One region of the Kitasatospora sp. NPDC001547 genome, then DNA from elsewhere that is predicted to be linked to it. Evidence: riboswitches for the same ligand, from Rfam matches in the RefSeq annotation. Region 1 holds a riboswitch; the other holds the start of a gene.
The links. Region 1 has a riboswitch for thiamine pyrophosphate ahead of ACFY0X_RS11480 (purine-cytosine permease family protein). Riboswitches for the same ligand answer to the same signal wherever they lie in the genome.
Positions count from the first base shown of each region.

Region 2: another riboswitch for thiamine pyrophosphate. It lies ahead of thiO (glycine oxidase ThiO); the one in region 1 lies ahead of ACFY0X_RS11480 (purine-cytosine permease family protein).

Region 1 is NZ_JBIAVL010000005.1:137,802-148,590, reverse strand. Features, by position in the region: gene ACFY0X_RS11510 (hypothetical protein) at 150-479, opposite strand; gene ACFY0X_RS11505 (FAD-binding oxidoreductase) at 875-2,239, opposite strand; gene ACFY0X_RS11500 (MFS transporter) at 2,469-3,719, opposite strand; gene ACFY0X_RS11495 (MerR family transcriptional regulator) at 3,766-4,593, opposite strand; tRNA gene ACFY0X_RS11490 (tRNA-Ser) at 4,721-4,808, opposite strand; gene ACFY0X_RS11485 (S1C family serine protease) at 4,872-6,575, opposite strand; TPP riboswitch at 6,977-7,121, shown strand; gene ACFY0X_RS11480 (purine-cytosine permease family protein) at 7,114-8,532, shown strand; gene ACFY0X_RS11475 (glycerophosphodiester phosphodiesterase) at 8,627-9,451, shown strand; gene ACFY0X_RS11470 (ATP-binding protein) at 9,702-10,277, shown strand; gene ACFY0X_RS11465 (DUF5926 family protein) at 10,347-10,789, shown strand, end outside.
Region 2 is NZ_JBIAVL010000002.1:513,740-524,528, forward strand. Features, by position in the region: gene ACFY0X_RS05075 (molybdopterin-dependent oxidoreductase) at 1-601, shown strand, start outside; gene pknB (Stk1 family PASTA domain-containing Ser/Thr kinase) at 624-2,402, opposite strand; gene ACFY0X_RS05085 (thiazole synthase) at 2,498-3,316, opposite strand; gene thiS (sulfur carrier protein ThiS) at 3,320-3,559, opposite strand; gene thiO (glycine oxidase ThiO) at 3,556-4,740, opposite strand; TPP riboswitch at 4,735-4,847, opposite strand; gene ACFY0X_RS05100 (NAD(P)/FAD-dependent oxidoreductase) at 4,985-6,190, shown strand; gene ACFY0X_RS05105 (Rv2175c family DNA-binding protein) at 6,233-6,598, shown strand; gene thiE (thiamine phosphate synthase) at 6,595-7,245, shown strand; gene ACFY0X_RS05115 (polyprenyl synthetase family protein) at 7,289-8,404, opposite strand; gene metF (methylenetetrahydrofolate reductase [NAD(P)H]) at 8,600-9,514, shown strand; gene ACFY0X_RS05125 (hypothetical protein) at 9,717-10,577, shown strand; gene ACFY0X_RS05130 (phytoene desaturase family protein) at 10,585-10,789, opposite strand, start outside.

The sequences.
Region 1 (10,789 bases):
GCGTCGGTACCCCGGTGTCCGTTCCGGCCTTCGCGATCCGCTCCGGGCCCTTCCGCGGCTGCTCAGCTCACCCGCGGCCACCCACGTCCGGCGCCCCCGCCTTCCGTGGTGGTGTGGTGCCCGGTGCCGTCACCCGGCCGGGCGGTCGGTCAGTTGAAGGTCGGAGCGAAGACGACGTTGACGTTCTTGCTGTCCTGACCTCCCTGGACGGTGCCCGCGTTGTCCTTCACCGCGAGGGTGTTGTCCTGGTTCGAGGCACCGGAACCGGTGGCGGTCTGCTGGGTGGAGACGTGGTTGCCGTCGACCCCGCCGAACACGTTGCCGGTCCCGGAGTCGGAGACCACACCGGCGTTGGCGGAGGGCTCGGCGCCCGCGCCCTCGTCCGCGGCGGCAGCACCGGAACCGACCAGCAGCAGTCCGGCCGCTAGTGGGCCGGCGAGGAGGAGTCCGGCCAATCGGCGGGTGTGGATGCGTGCCATGGATGCCTCCAAGGAGCTTTTTCGGGCAACGGTCGATCAAGGTCTGCACGGTTCGTCGGCCAGACGAAAACCTGCGGGCTGCGACGCCGGAGGACAGCCTTCCGCAACAAATCGACAAAGCGCCAGCTCCCACAGCGCATTTCGCCCGTTTGCGTGATATCCGTTCGGGCCGCGCATAACGGCTCGGAAAGCGGTCAGGGCGCACGTCCATACCGGCTGAGCTGCGGCTTTGCCCGGACGGCTGTCGGCCAGGACGCCCCGGACGGCAGCGCGGCGGCGTCACACGATCCGCTGGGCGCACCACCCCGGCGCATGCGAACCGTGAACGCGCCCCTGAAAAGTTCGGTCACCCTTCCGTATCGACTTTTCCGGCCGTTCACAGCGGGTCGGGAAAATCAGATCATCTTGCCGGGATTCAGGATTCCCAGCGGATCGAAGACCGCCTTCAGCTGTCGCTGCAGGTCCAACGCCACCGGGCCCAGCTCGCGGGCCAGCCAGTCCCGCTTCAGCAGCCCCACCCCGTGCTCCCCGGTGATCGTGCCGCCCAGCTCCAGTCCGAGCGCCATGATCTCGTCGAAGGAGCGCTGGGCGCGGGCCGTCTGCTCCTCGTCCGCCGCGTCGAAGATGACGATCGGGTGGGTGTTGCCGTCCCCGGCGTGGCTGACCACCCCGATGGTCAGCCCGTGCCGCTCGGCGATCACCGCTACGCCGTTCAGCATCTCCGCCAGCCGGGAGCGCGGCACCGCGACGTCGTCGATCATCGTGGTGCCCAGCCGGTCCAGCGCGGGCAGCGCCATCCGCCGGGCGGCCAGCAGCAGATCGGACTCCGCCTGGTCCTCGGCCGGCACCACCTCGGTCGCCCCGGCCTCCCGGCACAGCCGCGCGACCCGCGCCAGCTCGGCCACCCGGTCCGGTCCGTCGAAGGCCACCAGCAGCAGCGCCTGGGTGGACTCCGGCAGGCCCATCCGCCCGAACTCGTTGACGGCCCGCACCGAGACGGCGTCCATCAGCTCCATCAACGACGGGGTCAGGCCGCGCGCCATCACCTCGCAGACCGCCGCCCCCGCCGTGTCCGCGCTCGGGAACTCCGCCGCCAGCGCCAGCTGCGGAGCGGGCGCCGGCCGCAGCGCCAGCACCGCCCGGACCACCACGCCGAGCGTCCCCTCCGAGCCGACGAACAGCCTGGTGAGGTCGTACCCGGCCACGCCCTTCGCCGTCCGGCGGCCGGTGGACAGCAGCCGTCCGTCCGCCAGCACCACGTCCAGCCCGAGCACGTACTCGCTGGTGACGCCGTACTTCACGCAGCAGAGCCCGCCCGCGCCGGTGCCGATGTTGCCGCCGATCGTGCAGGACTCCCAGCTCGACGGGTCCGGCGGGTAAGAGAGGCCCGACTCCTCGACGGCACGGGAGAGTTCGGCGTTCACCACGCCGGGCTCGACCACCGCGATCCGGTTCACCGGGTCGATCTCCAGGATCCGGTTCAGCCTCACCAGCGACAGCACGACGCATCCGTCCACCGCGTTCGCCGCACCCGACAGCCCGGTCCGGGCGCCCTGCGGCACCACGGGGACGCGCAGCTCGGTCGCGGTGCGCAGCACGTGCTGCACCTGCTCGACCGTCTCCGGGAACACCACCACCGCGGGCTGCCCGGCCGCGCAGAAGCCCGCCATGTCGCGGCGGTACGCGGCGGTCACGTCCGGGTCCACCACGACGGCCCCGTCCGGGAGGCCCTGCGCCAGTCGGTCCGTCAGATCACTCATCGCCGCCTCCACTCGCCGCCCCGACCGCCTCCACCTCCGCACTCTGCCCGGACGGGAGGGGACGGGCAAGTGGGCCCCGGGGCGGGCGGGGTAAGGGAGGCGGACGGACTGTGAGCGAGGACGGAGAGGCGGACGGGCTGGAGGAGGCGGCACCGCCAGGGCGGGCAGGGAGGAGCCGCACGGCGGACGGGCCCGGGCACTGCCGCCCGAGCGGGATGCCCGGGTGGGCTCAGGCGCGGCGGAGGGTCGGGGTGGCCAGGGCGGTGAGGCCGGCGGCGGCGGTGGCGAGGGCGCAGAGCAGGGTGGGCAGGGTGGCGCCCGCCGTGTCCGCGAGCAGCCCCAGCAGGGCGTTCGAGAGCACCAGGGCCAGGCTCTGCACCAGCGTCAACAGGGCCTGGATACGGGAGAGGTGGGTCGCCGGCGCGCCGGTCAGCACCAGCGGGCCGAGGTGGCAGGCGAAGAGCCCCGAGCCGAGGCCCGCCACCGCACTGCCGGCCACCGCCGCCACCGGTCCCGCGGCCAGCGCGAGCACTGCGGTCCCCGCCGACGCCGTACAGAGCCCGGCCGCCGCCCCCACGCCGGCCCGGGCCAGCGCACCGCGCCGGGCGACCAGGGCGGCCACCACCAGCACCCCGGCCGCCTGCCCGCCGCCGACCAGTCCCGCCGTCCCGGCCGTCCAGCCGTGGGACCGGGCGAGCAGCGGGCCGAGCAGCGACACCACCGGCAGCAGCGCCCCGGCCGCAGCGCCGGTGAGCAGCAGCGCGGCCCGCAGCAGCGGGTCGGCGAGGGCGAGCCGGACGCCGGAGGCCGCCTCGCGCAGCAGGCCGGCCGACGGACCGGACGGCCCGTCCTCCCGGGGCCGCACCCGCAGCAGGACCAGCAGTACGACCCCGAAGCTCACCGCGTCCGCCAGCGCCGCGCCGGACAGCCCGCCGGCCGCGACCAGCAGGCCGCCCAGCGGCGCCCCGAGCAGGACGGCGCCCTGCCCGCCGGCCTGCCGCAGGGCGAGCGCCCGGGGCAGCCGGTCGGCGGGCACCAGCCGGCGCGGCATCGAACCGCTCGCCGGGAGGTGGAAGGCGTCGACCGTACCGATCACGGCCGCCGCCGCGACCAGCAGCCACAGCGGCGTCCCCCGGTCGGCCGCCACCAGTGCCAGCGCGACGGTCGCGACCAGCATCACCGTGTCCCCGACGAGCATCACCCGCCGGGCGCCGAACCGGTCCGCGACCGCGCCGCCCAGCAGGACCAGCGCGGTGCGCGGCACCGTGACCGCCGTCAGGACCAGCCCGGCCGCGCCGCCGCCGTGCGCGGAGGCGGCCCAGCCGAGGGCGAAGTACAGCGCGGCGTCGCCCAGCAGTCCGGCCTGGACGCCGGCCAGCCAGCACAGGTACGTCCGGGGCAGCGCCGCCGGGGTCGGGGCGCCGGAACCGGCGGTGGTACCGGTGGCGGTGCTGGAACGGGAGGCGGTGCCGGTGGTCATGCCGGGCGACGCTAGGGCCCTCGACCAGGTCGAGGGCAAAACGCGGCTACCGCCGGGCCACCGGCTCCTGGATCTCGGTGACCCAGCCCGCCGGGTCGTCCGGGCACTCCAGGTACAGCTCCCGGGCGTAGCCGGCCGAGCGGTAGCCGTTCTCGTCGATGAAGCGGGCCAACTCCTGGACGGTGCCCAGCACTTCGTCCATCGCGCCGCGGTGCACGATGGTCGCCGCCGCCTCGATCGGCGGCAGGTCGAGCACCTCGAAGTCGTGCCCGTCCGGCCGCACCGCCGGGCCGACCGGGACGGCGGCCAGCACCAGCACCGAGCCGCCGCCCTCCGGCGCCTCCCGGTAGTGGGCGACGGACGGGCCGGCCGCCTCGATCCCGGCCGCGGCCAGCCGCCGGCACAGCTCGGCGAACAGCGGCCCGATCACCGGTCCGATGTCCTCCGGCTCGTAACTCGCGGCCACACCGGCCAGTTGGGCCACCCGGACGGGCGGCACCGGCTTCACCACGACATCGTGCGCGGACATGGTCCCCTCGCTCTCGATCGTCCGGAGCCTCGCCTCCACCCGGGCCAGCCGCAGCTCGTCGGCCGCGATCGCCTCGGCGAGCTGGGCCCGCCGCAGCCGCAGCATCCCGCGCAGTTCGGCCGCGTCCACCCGCTCGTCCAGGACGTCCCGGACCTGCTGGAGGGTGAAGCCGAGTTCCTTGAGCGCGATCACCCGGTTGAGCCGGGCGAGTTGGGACGCCTCGTACGAGCGGTACCCGCTGACCGGGTCCACCCGGGCGGGCCGCAGCAGCCCGATCGCGTCGTAGTGGCGCAGCATCCGCACCGACACCCGGCCGTGGCTGGCGAAGTCTCCGATGTTCAACATGGTGCGACCACTCCACCCCCTGCCACCGTGTCAGGGTCAACCCCGACCGCCCGCCGCCCCCGGGAAACACCGAGGGCGGGTGCCGAACGATGTCGGCACCCGCCCTGAGCAGGTGGTTCCCTACCGGCGGAGAGCGTGGGATTCGAACCCACGGTACGGGGTCACCGCACGACAGTTTTCAAGACTGTTCCCTTAGGCCGCTCGGGCAGCTCTCCAGGCGGAGGTCAGCCTAACGGGTCCGGCGGGGTTCGGCGCACACGTTTGGGCACGGGCGGGGGTCACGGCTGGTCGCCGACCCGCTCGGCCAGCGTGACCTTGGTGTTGAAGTTCTGGCCGTTGCGGGTGTACTCGACGTCGACGGTCTCGCCGGGCTTGTGCGTCCAGATCCGGCTGACCAGGGCGGGGCCGTTGTCGATCGGGACGCCGCCGAGCTTGGTGATGACATCGCCCGGCTTGAGCCCCGCCTTGTCCGCCGCGCCGCCGGGGGTGACGGCGGGCTGGCCCTGGATGTCCTTGGTCTGGATCTGCGCGCCGTCGCCCTTGTAGTCGTCGTTGCGCAGCACGTCGAGCTTGGCGTAGACCGGCTTGCCGGTCTTGATCAGGGTGTCCGCGACCCACTTGGCCTGGTTGATCGGGATGGCGAAGCCGAGGCCGATGCTGCCGGCCCGGCCGTTGGACGAGGCGTTGGACTGGATCGCCGAGTTGATGCCGATCACCGCGCCGCCGGAGTCGAGCAGCGGGCCGCCGGAGTTGCCGGGGTTGATCGAGGCGTCGGTCTGGAGGGCGTTCATGTACGAGGCCTGCGAGCCGGTCTCGTCGCCGGAGGCCACCGGGCGGTCCTTGGCGCTGATGATGCCGCTGGTGACGGTGGACTCCAGGCCGTACGGCGCGCCGATCGCGACGGTGGCGTCGCCGACGTTGACCTTGTCGGAGTCGGCCAGCGGCAGCGGGGCCAGCTTGCTCTTGGGCGGGTTGTCGATCTTGATCACGGCGACGTCGTAGCCCTCGGCGTGGCCCAGCACGGAGGCGCCGTAGGAGCTGCCGTCGGCGAACTTGACGGTCAGTTTGCCGCCGTTGAGGGTCGGCGCGACCACGTGGTTGTTGGTGAGGATGTGGCCCTCGGTGTCGAAGACGAAGCCGGTGCCGGTGCCCGACTCGCCGTTGCCCTGCGCCTTGATGGTGACGACGCTGGGCAGCGCCTTCTGCGCGATGGCGGCGATCGAGCCGGGGGCGGGCTCGTTCTTCTGGGTGTCGCTGGCCTGGACGGTGGTGCTGCGGTGGTCGTTCGCGGAGCCGGCGCTGTCGGAGCGGTCGGCGACGGTCACGCCGAGCACGCCGCCGGCCACACCGGCGACCAGCGCGACGGCCGTCATCAGCGCGACCAGGCCGCCGCGCTTCTTGCGCGGGCCGCCGGGGCCGCCGGGGTGCTCCGCCGGGTAGCCGAGCGGGCCCGCCGGGCCGCCGGGGTAGCCCGCGCCGCCGGAGGCGGAGTCGTGGGGCCCCCAGCCGCCGAGCGGCTGGCCGGCCCCGAAGGGGTGGTGGCCGTGCGCGGCGGGGGCGGCGGGAACGGCCGGGGCGGCGCCGTACCCCTCGTGCGGACCGGCGGCGGGGACACCGTGGGTCGGGGTGGCGTACGGGTTGCCGGCCGGCGGCAGCGCCGGGGCGGCGGGCGCGGCGGCGGCCGGGGCCGCCGGAGCCTGCGGGGCGGGCGGCAGGACGGGCGGCGGCGCGTCGATGTACCCGGTGGCCGGGTCGACGGCCGGCTCCCCGGCGGCGGCCACGGGCGCGGCCGGGGCCTGCGGCGCGGACACCTTGGTGAAGGCGACGGTGGGCTTGTGGCCGCCCTCCGCCTGGACCCCGTCCGCCGGAACACCCGGCGCCGGGACGCCCTCGGCCGACCCGGCGTCGACGGGCGGAGCCGCCTCGACGGCAGCGGCCCCGGCCGCGCCCGCCTCCGGCTCCGGCACCCGCCGGAAGGCCATGGTCGGCTTGTGCCCGCCCTGAGCGGGGCCCTCGGAAGCGGACTCGGCCGCCCCCAGGCCTGCGGGCTGCTCCCCCTGCGGCCCGGTGGGCCCAACCTCGCGCTCGGTGCTCACGGACGACCTCCATAGCTGGCAGAACCAAGGACCATAGTTTTTCGCACTGTCGATTCGTTTGCCGTAAGGACCCCTCTGAAGAACTCATAAGAATCCTTAGCCCGCACCGACACCGACCCGGTACGGGCCCGGTACGGACACCGGCACCGACCCGGTACGGACACCGGCACCAGCACCGACGCCGGTACCGACGGCCGAGGCTCCCCTCCCCGCCGGGCGTCCCGCGATGCGGACCGCACGCCCTCGGCCTTGGGTGTTCGCCCCCGCGCCGGTTAGCCTGTCGCTCCAAACTGACACGCGGGAGCTTGGACCCACCAGGCTGAGAGTGCGCATGTCGACCGTACGCCACACGAGTGACGGCCGTTCGAGGGGGCGCTGACCGCCGGAACCTGTCCGGGTAATGCCGGCGTAGGGAGTATCGGCCATGCCGCCTGCTTCGCCATCCTCTTCTTCGGGCGCGAACGCCCCCGCTTCCGGTCCGGACGCCCCGCCTCCGGGCGCGACCGCCGTCCTGGAGCGCCCCGACCACGTCGAAGCGCCCCTGGTCCTGGACACCGAGCCGCCGCGCACGCTGCGCTTCCGGGACCACTTCGCGCTCTGGATGAACCTGGGCGTCAGCCTGATCGGCTTCTCCACCGCCGCCACCGTGCTCGGCGCCCCCGGCAGCGAGCTGTCGCTGGCCGCCGCGGTGACCGCGATCACGGTCGGCACGGCGGTCGGCACCGCGATGCTGGGCGTGGCCTCGCTGATCGGCGCCCGGACCGGCGCCCCCGCGATGGCGAACCTGCGCGGGCTGTTCGGCACCCGGCTCTCGTACCTGCCGACGGTGCTGAACATCGTCCAGTGCGTCGGCTGGGGCGTGTTCGAGCTGCTGACCATCTCGGCGGGCGCCCAGACCGTCGCGCACACCACCGGCTACCGCTGGCTGTTCGTCCTGCTCGCGGGCGCGCTGACCACCGCGCTGACCATCTGGCCGCTGGGCTCGATCGCGGTGCTGCGCCGCTTCGTGGCCGGGGCGGTCGCGGTGGCGATGGTGTACTTCACCGTCCAGCTGGGCCGCCAGGGCGTGCCGGACCCGGGCGCGGGCAACTGGCACGGCTTCCTGGGCGCCACCGACGCGATGATCGCGGTGTCGGTCTCCTTCGTCCCGCTGGCCGCCGACTACACCCGGCACTCGCGCACCCCGCGCTCGGCGTTCTGGGGCAGCTTCTCCGGCTACACGATCGCCCAGGTCTGGTGCTACGTGCTCGGCCTGATGGCGCTGCTGCAGTCGGACGGCGACCCGAACCGGATCTTCGACTCCTTCCTCGGGGTCTGGGCCGGCTGGCTGTTCCTGCTGGTGCTGGTGCTGCGCGAGACCGACCAGTCCTTCGCCAACGTGTACTCGACCGCGATGTCGGTGCAGAACCTGCTGCCGAAGGTCGACCGCCGGGTGCTCTCCGGGGCGATCGGCGCGCTGACCACCGTGCTGGCGCTGCAGATCGACGAGTTCACCGACACCTACTACGGCTTCCTCGGCCTGATCGGCTCGGTGTTCGTACCGCTGCTGGCGGTGCTCGCGGTGGACTACTTCCTCGGCGCCGGCCGGCGCGGCTGGAACCTCTCCGCCGACGCGCCGTCCCGCTGGCTGATGCTGCTGCCGTGGGCACTGGGCTTCGCGGTCTACCAGCTCATCGCGCCGACCGGGGTGGCCGACTGGTGGACGGAATTCTGGACCTCCGCCCGGCAGGCGCTGCACTTCAGCCCGCAGGAGTGGACCTCGGCCTCGCTGTTCGCCTTCGTGGTGCCGGCGCTGGTCACCTGGGCGCTCACCCCGCTCGGCCGCCGCACCGCCGGGCGCTGAACGGGAACCGCCGGGCACCGAGCGGACGGAGGCGGCCCCACAGGTTGGGGCCGTCTTCGTCCGCGCTTCACCTCCGCCGCCTATCGTTGGGCCCGTGACCAGCCCAGACCTGTCCTCGACGGCGGCGCGCACCGTGCCGCCCGTCCAGGTGATCGCCCACCGCGGTTCCTCCCACGCCCTGCCCGAGCACACCCTCGCGGCCTACCGGCGCGCGCTCGACGAGGGCGCGGACGCGCTGGAGTGCGACGTCCGGGTCACCGCCGACGGCGCGCTGGTCTGCGTCCACGACCGCCGGATCGGCCGGGTCTCCAACGGCCGGGGCACCGTCTCGGCCATGACCCTCGCCGAGCTAGAGGCGTACGACTTCGGCGCCTGGAAGACCGGCCGCCCCAGCACCGACCCGGAGCTGCGCGGCGTGCTGCGGCTGGAGCGGCTGCTGGAGCTGGTGGTGGAGTGCGGCCGCCCGGTGGACCTGGCGATCGAGACCAAGCACCCGGTGCGCTTCCGCGGCCGGGTGGAGACCGAGCTGCTGCGGACGCTGGAGCGCTTCAAGATCGGCGCGACCCGGGACGGCGACCGCCCGTCCGCCCGGATCATGAGCTTCTCCTCGGTCGCCCTGAGCCGGGTGGCCGCCACCGCACCGGAGTACCGGCGGGTCTTCCTGTTCGAGCGGACCGTGCCGCTGCTCGGACGGCTGCGGCCGGGCTCGCCGCTGCCGGGCGGGGCGCGGATCGCAGGCCCGGGCATCGAGCTGGTGCGGGCCCGCCCGCAGCTGGTGACCCGGCTGCGCGAGCTGGGGCACGAGGTGCACGTGTGGACGGTGGACGAGCCGGCCGACGTCGAGCTCTGCCTGGAACTCGGGGTGTCCGCGATCATCACCAACCGGCCCGCGGAGGTGTTGGCGCAGCTCGGCCGGTGATCCGCCGACGCACCGATCGCGGTACCCCGCCGATCCGATCACTCTGGTCGGCAGTCAAACCTTCCTCGCGCGATATTGCCGGAATTCTTGCGCCCGGGCGACGCAGGGTGAGCGCGGAATGACCTGATGTCGACGGTCGGGCGTCCCGCCCGAAATGGGCCCGCGGGATCGTCCGGTGCTCGTTTCCGACGCATTACCAAGGGGCATCTCTCCCTCGGCATACGCTGAAGGAGGTCCGGGGGTGGCGTTGATGGTGGCGCGTGAAGTGCCGACTTCATCGACCATGGCAGTGCCGCACGGCCCAGCGAGTGTCGGGGTCGCACGGCGCCGACTGCGTCGAGATCTGGGTGACCGGCAGATACCGGAACCGGTCATCGATGATGCTGTTCTGATCCTTTCCGAGCTGTTGAGCAACGCCTGTCGGTACGCCCGCCCGCTCGGCCCGCTGTCGGCCCTGGGCCGCAGCGCCCGGGCCGAGGTTCTCGGGCAGGTGCTGGTCGGCGTCCCGTCCGGGCCGCACTCCGCGCAGGGCGGCCGGAAGCCCGCCGAGGGCTCGGACGAGCCGGACGGCGGGGTGCTGGTCCGCTGGCAGATGCACGCCGACGGGGTGCTCACCCTGGAGGTCACGGACGGCGGGGCGGCCACCCGGCCGCTGCCCGCCAGTCCCTCGCTGACCTCGCGCGGCGGCCGCGGCCTGAGCATCGTCGACCAGCTGGCCAGCGACTGGGGCGTGCGCGACGCCCCCGGCGAGGTCACGGTCTGGGCGGCGCTGCCCGCCCGGGCCCGGCACGCCCGGCGCACCGGAGGCGATGCCCGTAGCGCGTGAGCCGAGCTCGGGGAATGTGTCGTTAGGCTTCCCGGGACACAGGACCACCGTTCCCGGGAGAGCCGCAGCATGGGCAAGAAGGCCGCCAAGAAGGCGCCGCAGCGCCAGTCCACCACCGCCGTCACGGGCGAGGTCCCCGTGGTCGGGGCCCGCGAGGACTGCCCCTGCGGCTCGGGCCGCCGGTACAAGGCGTGTCACGGCCGGGAGGCCTCGCACGCGGTGCAGGAGCTGGTGCACCGCCCGTTCGAGGGCCTGCCGGGCGAGGCGGACTGGGTGGCCCTGCGCGAGCTGGTGCCCGCCGCCACGGCGCCGCTGACGCTGGCCGCCGGGGTGGCCGAGGGCGCGACCGGTGACGTCCCGTCGGTGACCCTGGCCACCGTGCTGCCGCTGGCCTGGCCGGCCCTGCGCCGCCAGGACGGCTCGATCCTGCTCGGCCTGCAGACCCAGTCCGCCTCCGGCGACCTCAGCCGCGACCTCGCGGACGCCCTGGAGCTGGCCCTGGCCACCGAGCC
Region 2 (10,789 bases), on a different contig from region 1:
GCCGCCTGACCCGAGGCTCCCCCCGGGCCAGCGCGCGCAGCGCGGCTGGCCCGCCCTGCACTACGGGCCGGTGCCCCGCTTCAAGCCGCTGACCTGGGACCTCCAGGTGTTCGGTGCCACCGCCTCGGCGGAGAAGCACAGCTGGGACTTCGAGGCCTTCAACGCCCTGCCGCGCACCACCGTCGTCGGGGACCTGCACTGCGTGACCAAGTTCTCGGTCCTCGGCAACGAGTGGACGGGCGTGTCGGCCGCCGCCGTGCTCGACCTGGTGCCCCCCGCGCCCGGCGTCACCCACGTCATGGTCTGGGCCGAGTACGGCTACAGCGCCAACCTGCGGTTGGCCGACTTCGCCGACCCGCGCACCCTGCTCGCCACCCACCGCAACGGCGAGGCGCTCACCGCCGAGCACGGCTTCCCGGTCCGGCTGGTGGTGCCGCGGCTCTACGCCTGGAAGGGCCCCAAGTGGGTCCGCGCGGTGGAGTACATGCGGGCCGACCGGCGCGGTTTCTGGGAGGAGCGCGGCTACCACAACCTCGCCGACCCCTGGCGCGAGCAGCGGTACTCCTACCAGGAGGAGCCCGGCGACGGGCCGCTGCGCTGACCCCGCACCGGCCCCGGGAGTCCTAGAACAGCGAGAACTTGACCGTCACCGTGCTGCGCTGCGGGCGCCGCTCGCCCGCCGCCGGGCTCTGGCCGGACGAGGTGACCGCGCCGAACACGTCCCAGCCGCTGGTCTGCATGGTGAAGCCCGCCGCCTGGAGCGCCTTCTGCGCCTCGTCCCTGCTCATCCCGGTGACGTTCGGGACCGGCACCATGCCCTTGCTGACCACCAGCGCGACCGCGGAGTTCTCCTGCAGCAGCTGCCCGGCCGCCGGCGAGCTGCTGATCACCGAACCCTCGGGCACGGTGTCGTCGTAGGTCTCGGTCACCCCGCCCCTGGTCAGCTGGGCGCCGGTCAGGGCCGCGGCGGCGTCGGCGGAGCTCTTGCCGACGAGCTCCGGCACCGCGATCCGCTTGGGGCCCTTGGAGACGGTGACCGTGACGCTGTCGCTCTTGCGGGTGCGCGCGCCCACCCCGGGGTCGGTGGAGATCACCTGCCCGGACGGGACGGACTCGCTGAACACCTCGACGAACCTCCCGTGCAGGCCCGACTTGTCCAGGACCCGCTGCGCCTCGGCCCGGTCCTTGCCGAGCACGCCCGGCACCGAGCCGTACAGCCCCTGGGAGATGCCGTAGGTGGCGCCGCCGATCGCCAGCACGAGGGCGGCCAGCGCGGCCGTCCAGATCAGTGTCCGGCGCGGGAGACGGCGCAGCCGGCCCGGCCGGCGCTGCTGCACCGGGGTCGGCTCGTCGTACGGGCGGGGCTCGGCGAGCAGCTCGTCCATCAGCTCCGGCGGCATGTCCAGCACGCTGGTGCGCTCGGTGGGCGGGGCGTCGGCGGGCCGCGGCAGCGGCTGGATCACCGAGGTCGGCTCGCTGGTGGGGTAGCGCGGGCTGGGCCGGGTGGAGGCCGGCGGCTCGGCGTCCAGCTCGGCCGGGGCGAGGGTGCGGCGGACCCGCTGGAGGGCGGCGAGCAGCTCGACCGCGTCGTACGGGCGGGCGGCGGCCGACCGCGCGCAGGCGCCGGCGACTATCGCGTCCAGTTCGGGGCCGACGGCGGGGGCGACCAGGGAGGGGGCCGGGACGTCCTCGTGCAGGTGCTTGTACATGACCTGGACGGGGTTGTCGCCGGTGTGCGGGCGGCGGCCGGTGAGCATCTCGTACAGCAGGATGCCGGCCGCGTAGACGTCCACCCGCTGGTCGGTGGCGGCGTCCGGGAGGATCTGCTCGGGGGCCAGGTAGGAGACGGTGCCCATGACCGTGCCGCCGGTGGCGGTGGTGGTCGAGGTGGGCGCGCCGTCGGCGGTGCCGAGCACCCGGACCAGGCCGAAGTCGGCGACCTTGACCAGGCCGCCCTCGGTGATCAGCACGTTCTCGGGCTTGACGTCGCGGTGGACCAGCCCGGCCCGGTGGGCGGCGCCGAGCGCGGCCAGCACCGGCTCCAGCACGTCCAGCGCGGCCCGGACGGACAGCGCGCCGCGGTCGCGCAGCAGGTCGCGCAGGGTGCGGCCGGGCACGTACTCCATGGCGAGGAAGACGTGGCCGCCGTCCGCGCCCTGGTCGAAGACGTTGACCACGTTGGGGTGGGTGAGCTTGGCGACCGCCTTGGCCTCGCGGATGAAGCGGGCGGTGAAGCCCTCGTCGCCGGCCAGCGAGGGGTGCATCACCTTGAGCGCGACGACCCGGTCCAGCCGGGTGTCGGTGCCCCGGTAGACGGTGGACATCCCGCCGGTCGCGACGCGCTGCTCGACCCGGTACCGGTTGTCGAGCAGGGTGCCGATCAGGGGGTCGTGCAGTGCCATGTCCACCCGAGGAGTCTAGTGGCGGCCCCGGCGGCCGGGCCCGGAGGACGCCGCCGCCGGGCCCGGCTGTGCCCGGGTTGTGACACGCGGGCGCGTCAGAACGCGGGGTGCTCGCGGGTGTCCAGGTCGGCTAGGCCGGCCATCGCGGAGGAGGCCTCGGCGTGGAAGCGCCGCGGGATCCGGCCGGCCCGGTGGGCGAGCCGGCCGGCCTCGGCGGCGTGCCGCATCGCCCCGGCCATCAGCACCGGGTCCTGAGCCCGGGTCACCGCGGAGGCGAGCATCACCGCGGCGCAGCCCAGCTCCATCGCCAGCGCCACGTCGGAGGCGGTGCCGGCGCCCGCGTCCAGGATCACCGGGACGCCCGCGTTCTCCACGATCAGCTGGAAGTTGTGCGGGTTGCGGATGCCCAGGCCCGAACCGATCGGCGAGCCCAGCGGCATGACGGCCGCGCAGCCGACGTCCTCCAGCCTGCGGGCCAGCACCGGGTCGTCGTTGGTGTACGGCAGGACGGTGAAGCCGTCGTCGACCAGGGTCTCGGCGGCGTCCAGCAGCTCGATCGGGTCGGGCAGCAGGGTGCGCTCGTCGGCGATCACCTCCAGCTTGACCCAGTCGGTGCCGAGCGCCTCGCGGGCCAGCCGGGCGGTCAGCACGGCCTCGCCGGCGGTGAAGCAGCCGGCCGTGTTGGGCAGCACCCGGATGCCGTTGCGGGTCAGCACGTCCAGGACGGAGCCCTGGGTGGAGGCGTCGACCCGGCGCATCGCCACGGTGGTCAGCTCGGTGCCGGAGGCGAGCAGCGCGCGCTCCAGGACCTCCTGGCTGGGGGCGCCGCCGGTGCCCATGATCAGCCGGGAGGAGAAGGTCGTCCCGGCGATGGTGAGGCTGTCCCCATCGGTGGGGAGAAGGGCGTCGGCCATGGTTCAGCCTCCCTGCACGGCGGTGAGGATCTCGATCCGGTCGCCGGTGTTCAGCGCCGTCCCCGGCCACGAACCGCGGGGCACCACGGCCTCGTTGAGCGCGGCGGCGACACCGGTGTTGGCGGCGCTGACGGCGGACACCACCTCGGCGAGGGTGGTCGTGGCGGGCACCCGGCGGGGCTCGCCGTTGACGGTCAGGGCGATCTCGTGCCGGGCGGTCTCGTCGTGGGTGGTCTCGGTCATGCGGAGGCCTTCGTCGTGGAGCGGTCGGGGGAGAAGCGCAGGGGGGTGAACGGCCGTGCGAGCTCGGGGACTTCGCCGGTGGTCAGGTACTCGGCGAGCAGGTCGGCGGTTACCGGGGTGAGCAGCACGCCGTTGCGGTAGTGGCCGGTGGCGGCGACCAGCCCGGGCAGCGAGGTCGGGCCCAGCAGCGGGGCGTTGTCCGGCGAGCCGGGGCGCAGCCCGGCCGAGGTCTCCAGCAGCGGGAGTTCGGTGATGCCCGGGACCAACTCGTGGGCGTCGCGGAGGAGTTCGTACACCCCGCCGGCGGTGACGGTGGTGTCGTAGCCCTGCTCCTCGGTGGTCGCGCCGACCACCAGCTCGCCGTTCTCCCGGGGCACCAGGTAGAGGTGCCGGCCGCGGACGACGGCGCGGACGTTGCGGGACAGGAACGGGCGGTAGGCGTCCGGGACGTGCAGCCGCAGCACCTGCCCCTTCACCGGGCGGATCGCGGGCAGCACCCCCTCGGGCAGGCCGGGCAGCCGGTGGCTGTGCGGGCCGGCGGCGAGCACGGTCCGGTCCGCGGTCACGGTCTCGTGGGTGCTCAGGCGGGCGCCGGCCGCCCGGCCGTCGCCGACCAGCAGCTCGACCGCCTCGGCCCGGTGGACCAGGACACCGGCGCGCTCGCAGGCGAGGACCAGGGCCCGGAGCAGCCGGCGGCCGTCCACCTGGTGGTCCTCGGCCACGTGCAGGCCGCCGCGCACGCCGGGGGCGAGCATCGGCTCCAGCCTGCGGGCCTCCCGGCCGGTCAGCCAGGCCGAGTCCAGGCCGAGCCGCTGGTGGAAGGCGTGCAGTTCGCGCAGTTCCTCGCGGTCGTCGGAGTCCAGCGCGACGGCGAGCGTGCCGCACCGGCGGTAACCGGTGTCCTGGCCGCCGCTCGCCTCGGTGAGCTCGGCGGCGAAGGCCGCGTACCGCTCGTTCGAGGCCATCCCGAGGCGCAGCAGCGGCTCCTCGCCGTACTGCAGCTCGGTGACCGGGGCGAGCATCCCGGCCGCGACCTGGGCCGCGCCGCCGCCGGGGGAGGGGTCGACCACGATCACGTTCCGTAGACCGCGCTGGGCGGCGCGCCAGGCGACGGCGAGGCCGATGATCCCCCCGCCGATCACCAGCACCTCGGCGTGGGCGCCCGATGGCAAGCGTGACAAGGCTGCTCTTCTCCCTTCGCCGGTATGACCCGGATCAGGTTCGGACGGTCGCGGGCCGTGTCAGCCCGCCTCTCAGCCCGGTACGCCGGGCTCCCGTGTGGTGTCCCCACCTTAACGCCGGGGGTCGTCCCGGCCGAAGGCGCGTACGAGGCGTGGACGGGGGTGTGACGGCGGGGTGGGACAGCGGGGCGGGACGGCGGGGGATGCGGGACGGCCCGCGGCCGCCGGCCGGCGGCTGAGTACAGTGACGGGCGTGGCAGAGCTGAGCGGAACGGATCGGGTGGTCGTCGTCGGAGCCGGGCTGGCCGGGGCGCAGTGCGCCCTCAAGCTGCGGCAGGGCGGTTGGCGGGGGCGGATCGCACTGGTCGGCGAGGAGCCGCACGCGCCCTACGACCGGCCGCCGCTCTCCAAGGACGTGCTGCTCGGCAAGACCGACTCCACCGCCCTGGACATCGACTACGGGCAGCTCGGCATCGAGCTGCTCACCGGCCGCCGCGCCACCGGCCTGACCCCCGGCGTGCTGCACACTGACGGCGGCGACCTCCCGTACGGCTCGCTGGTGATCGCCACCGGCGCCGTCCCGCGCGCCCTGCCCGGTGCCGAGCGGGCGCACCTGCTGCACACCCTGGACGACGCCCTGGCGCTGCGCGCGCTGCTGCGCCCCGGGCTGCGGCTGGTGCTGGTCGGCGCGGGCTGGATCGGCGCCGAGGTGGCCACCGCGGCCCGCGCGGCGGGCTGTGCGGTGACGGTGGTCGAGGCCGGTCCGGCGCCGCTGCCCGGCGCGCTGCCGACGGAGATCGGTTCGGCGATGGCCGCCTGGTACGCCGAGGCCGGGGTCGACCTGCGCTGCGGGGTCGGCGTGGCCGCCGTCGAGCCCGGCGCGGTGCTGCTGGCGGACGGCTCGCACCTGCCCGCCGACGAGGTGGTGGTCGGCATCGGGGCGCGCCCGGCGACCGGCTGGCTGGCCGGCTCCGGGGTCGAGCTGGACCCGACCGGCGCCGTCGTGGTGGACGGGCGGCTGCGCACCTCGGTGCCCGGCGTCTTCGCGGCGGGCGACTGCGTCAGCTACCCCTCGGCCCGGGCGGGGGCCCGGCTGGCCGTCCAGCACTGGGACCACGCCCTGCAGTCCGGCGAGGCGGTGGCCGCCGCCGTGCTGGGCGCGGACGGGCCGGCCTACGACCCGGTGCCGTACTTCTGGTCCGAGCAGTTCGGGCGGATGGTCCAGTACGCCGGCCGGCACGCCGAGGGCGACCAGCTGGTCCGGCGCGGCGGCCCGCGGGACGCCGACTGGTCGGTGCTCTGGCTGCGCGACGGCGTGCCCAGCGCGCTGCTGACCGTGGACCGGCCGCGCGACCTCACCCAGGGGCGCCGGCTGATCGAGCGCGGCACCGCGCTGGATCCGGTCCGCGCGGCGGACCCGGCGGTGCCGCTGAAGGCGGCCACGGCGTAGGGCCGTGTGCGCGGGAGGCGTCCGAGGTGGCAGTCTGGTGCCGTGAGCGAGATCGATGCCAAGACTGAAGCCCTGGTCCCCGAGTGGCTGTACCTGCCCGACATCTCCGAGAAGTGGGGTGTGCTGGTCACCGAGGTCCGCAACATGGTCAAGAAGGGTGACCTGATCGCGGTCCGCCGCGGCCCCAACAAGTCCCTGCAGGTCCCGGCCGCCTTCATCGACGAGGACGGCCCGGTCAAGCACCTGGTCGGGCTGCTGACCGTGCTGCGGGACAGCGGGTTCTCCGACGACGAGATCATCGCGTGGATGTTCACCGAGGACGAGTCGTTGCCCGGGACCCCGGTGCAGGCGCTGTGGGAGAACCGGGCGACCGAGGTCAAGCGCCGCGCCCAGGCCATGGCGCTGTGACCACCGACCCGCGCGCCCGGCTCGCCGACGCCCGGCTGTACCTGTGCACCGACGCCCGCCGCGAGCAGGGCGACCTCGCCGAGTTCCTGGACGCGGCGCTGGCGGGCGGGGTGGACATCGTCCAGCTGCGCGACAAGGGCCTGGAGGCCAAGCAGGAGCTGGAGGCCCTGGAGGTCTTCGCCGACGCCTGCCGCCGGCACGGCAAGCTGCTGGCCGTCAACGACCGCGCCGACGTCGCCCACGCGGCCCGGCCGGACGTGCTGCACCTCGGCCAGGACGACCTGCCGGTGCCCGCGGCCCGGGCGATCCTCGGCGAGGACGTGCTGATCGGCCGTTCCTGCCACGCCGAGTCCGAGGTGGACGCGGCGCTCGCCGAGCCCGGCGTGGACTACTTCTGCACCGGCCCGGTCTGGCCGACCCCGACCAAGCCGGGCCGCCCGGCGCCGGGCCTCGGCCTGGTCTCGTACGCGGCGAAGCAGGCCACCGACCGGCCGTGGTTCGCGATCGGCGGGATCGACCTCGGCAACCTGGACGAGGTGCTGGCGGCCGGTGCCCGCCGGATCGTCGTGGTGCGGGCCGTCACCGCCGCGGCGGACCCGCGGGCGGCCGCCGCCGAGCTGTCCCGCCGGGTGCGCGCGGCGCTCTGACCGACCCGGTCCGCAGGACCCCGCCCGAGGCCGTCGCCGTCCGTCAGTACTTGCGGACGGTGGCGGCCTCGGCCAGTGCCAGCAGTACCGTACGGGCCCGCTCGTCGGCGAGCGGCGCGGCCTCCAGCGCGGCCAGCGACTGGCGCATCAGCGCCTCGATCCGGCGCTCCACCAGCTCCGGCGCGCCGCTGCGGGCGACCAGCTCGCGCAGCTCGGCGACCTCCGGGGCGGCCAGGTCCGGCGCGCCGAGCCGCTCGTCCAGGTGCCGGGCGTCGGCGGCCGGCAGGCCCCGCATCGCGTGCGCGACCAGCAGGGTGCGCTTGCCCTCGCGCAGGTCGTCCCCGGCGGGCTTGCCGGTGACGGCCGGGTCCCCGAAGACGCCGAGCAGGTCGTCGCGCAGCTGGAAGGCCTCGCCGAGCGGCAGGCCGAACGCCCCGAGCGCCTCGACCAGCTCCGGCCCCGCGCCGGCCAGCAGCGCCCCGACCTGGAGCGGCCGCTCGATGGTGTACTTCGCGGACTTGTAGTGCAGTACGGTCCGGGCCCGGTCCAGCGCGCCCTCGTCCGTCGAGTCGCCGGCCACCGGCTCCAGCACGTCCAGGTACTGGCCGAGCATGACCTCGGTGCGCATCAGGTCGAACGCCGGCTTGGCGGCGAGGACGGCGGCGGGCTCCAGGCCGGAGCGCAGGAACAGCTCGTCGCACCAGATCAGCAGCAGGTCGCCGAGCAGTACCGCGGCCGAGGTGCCGTACTGCTCGCGGTCGCCGCGCCAGCCGTTGTCGCGGTGCAGCGCCTCGAAGCGGCGGTGGACCGAGGGCAGGCCGCGGCGGGTGTCGCTGCGGTCCATCAGGTCGTCGTGCACCAGGGCGCTCGCCTGGAGCAGCTCCAGGGCGGCGGCCGCGTTGGCGACCGCCTCGCCGGTGGCGCCCCCGGCCGGGCCGCCGGCGGCGCGCCAGCCCCAGTAGCAGAAGGCCGGACGCAGCCGCTTGCCGCCGTCCAGCAGGAAGTCGCGCAGCGCGTCGGCGGCGGGGACCAGCTGGGGCGAGATCTCGGCGAGCAGCACGGACTGGCCGTCCATGAACGCGGCGAGCGCCGCGTTGACGCGGGTGCGGACGTCCTCCACGTCGATGGGGTTGGCCGGCCGGGTGCTGGACGAGGTCACGATGGGGCTCCGCTGGTTGTCTGGGGTGCAGCAAGCGTAGCGGTGCGGCTGGGAACGGGTGTGCGAGCGGCCCGCCGGGGGCGCGGGAGCGGTGCCGTGAGCCGTTCCGAACGGAAACGGAACATCGTCCATCAGTTGTCTCAATAGATGGAATCCAGCTGTCCGGCCCCTTCGAAGGCCCGATAGCCTGCCAGCATGGCACTCGGAATCGCTTCCACGAGAACGGATCGCGCACTGACGGTGCGCGAACTCCTGGCGGCCGGTAAGCGCTCCTTCTCCTTCGAGTTCATGCCGCCGCGCACCGAGGTCGGCGAGCAGAGGCTCTGGGACGCCATTCGGCGGCTCGAACCGCTCGACCCCAACTTCGTCTGCATGACGTACGGCGCCGGCGGTTCCTCGCGCGAGCGCACCGTCAACATGGTCGGCCGGATCGCCACCGAGACCACCCTGACCCCGGTCGCCCACCTCACCGCGGTGGACCACTCGGTCGCCGAGCTGCGCAACATCATCGGCCAGTACGCCGACCAGGGCGTGCGGAACGTCCTCGCGGTCCGCGGCGACCCGCCCGGCGACCCGATGGGCGAGTGGGTCAAGCACCCCGAGGGCGTCACCTACGCGTACGAGCTGGTGGAGCTGATCAAGGGCATCGGCGACTTCTGCGTCGGCGTCGCCGCCTCGCCGAACATGCACCCGCGCTCGACCGACTGGGACGAGGACATCCGGCACTTCGTGGCGAAGATCCGCTCCGGGGCCGACTACGCGATCACCCAGATGTTCTTCGAGGTGGACGACTACCTGCGGCTGCGCGACCGGGTGACGGCCGCCGGCTGCGAGACGCCGATCATCCCGGAGATCATGCCGGTCACCAACGCCAAGCAGCTGGAGCGGTTCCCGCAGCTCAGCGGTTCGCCCTTCCCCGCCGACCTGGAGGCCCGCCTGCGGGCGGCCATCGACGACCCGGCGGCGCTGCGGGCCGTCGGCATGGAGCACGCCACGGCGATGGCCGAGCGCCTCCTTGCCGAGGGCGCGCCCGGTCTGCACTTCATCACGCTGAACCACTCGACGGCGACGCTGGAGATCTACCAGAACCTGGGGCTGCACCAGCGGTAGGCCCGCTTCCGGGCCGTCTCCGGACGTTCTTCGACAGGCGTTCACGAGCCCGTCACCGTACCGACGGTGGCGGGCTCGGTCGTGTGCGGCCGGTGTCCGGCGGCGGTGGGAACGCGATGCGGTACCCGGGCCGTTGAACCGGTACAGTCGCCGCACACGCGCGGCGCACACGCGCGGGTACGCGACTGGAGGTAGCGGGCGGATGGGCATCGGATACCTGCTGCTGTACGCCGCGTTGGCGGTGGTGGCGCTCTGGCTCGTCGCGGAGGTGCTGCTGCAGAACCGGGCGCCGCTGCACTGGCGGGTGCTGGCCCTGGCCGGCTTCCTCGGGGTGGCCGCCGGGATGGTCCTCGGCTCCGTCGTGGTGATCGGGGCGGGAGCCGCGCTGTTCGCGGTCGGCCAGACCTTCGTCACCCTCTCGGTCAAGCGCGGCTACCGGACCGGCTGGTCCCTGCGGAAGCGCGACGGCAGCCTGCCCGGCCCGCTCGCCAAGGTGCCGCTGCTCGGCGCCCTCACCGGCGGCGGCGCCGCAGTGGCGGCCGTCGCCGCCGCCCGCGAGCGGGTCGGCGAGGTCAGCGCCGTCGAGGAGACCCCGGCCCCGGCCCCCGCGCGGGTGGCCGACGAGGTGCCCGAGGTCGAGCAGACCGCCGCCTTCGAGATGCAGGAGCTCGCCCAGGACGGCGTCTACGCCCCCGCGTACTACGAGCAGCAGCAGCCGCAGCTCCAGCAGCAGCCCCAGGACCCGTACGCCGCCGCCTACCAGGCCGGCTACGACCAGCAGCAGTGGCAGACCCAGCAGCAGCCCGCCTACGCCTACGACCAGCAGCAGGGCTACGGCGGCGGCTACCAGCAGGACCCGTACGGCGGCTACCAGCAGCAGGACCAGTACGCGGCCTACCAGCAGCCCCAGCACCAGCAGCACCAGCAGGCCTGGGACCCGAACGCCCAGCCCCAGCAGCAGTGGCAGCCCCAGCCCGACCAGCAGCACATCCAGGGCATCCCGCAGCAGCCGGTGTACGACCAGAACGGCTACCAGCAGCAGAACACCTGGCACCAGGGCTGAGCAGGCCCTACGCCGGGCCGATCAGCCCGGCGGTGATGCAGGCCGACATGCCGACCCGGGCGAGTCCGCCGCCGGGGTGGGCGTTGCCGCCGACCAGGTAGAGGCCGGGGACGGGGGACTCGTTCGCGGCGTGCAGCCCCGCGTACGAACCGGCGAGCACCGGGCGGGCGACCGAGCCGAACAGCGCGCCGGTCTCCCGGCGGGTGTCCTCC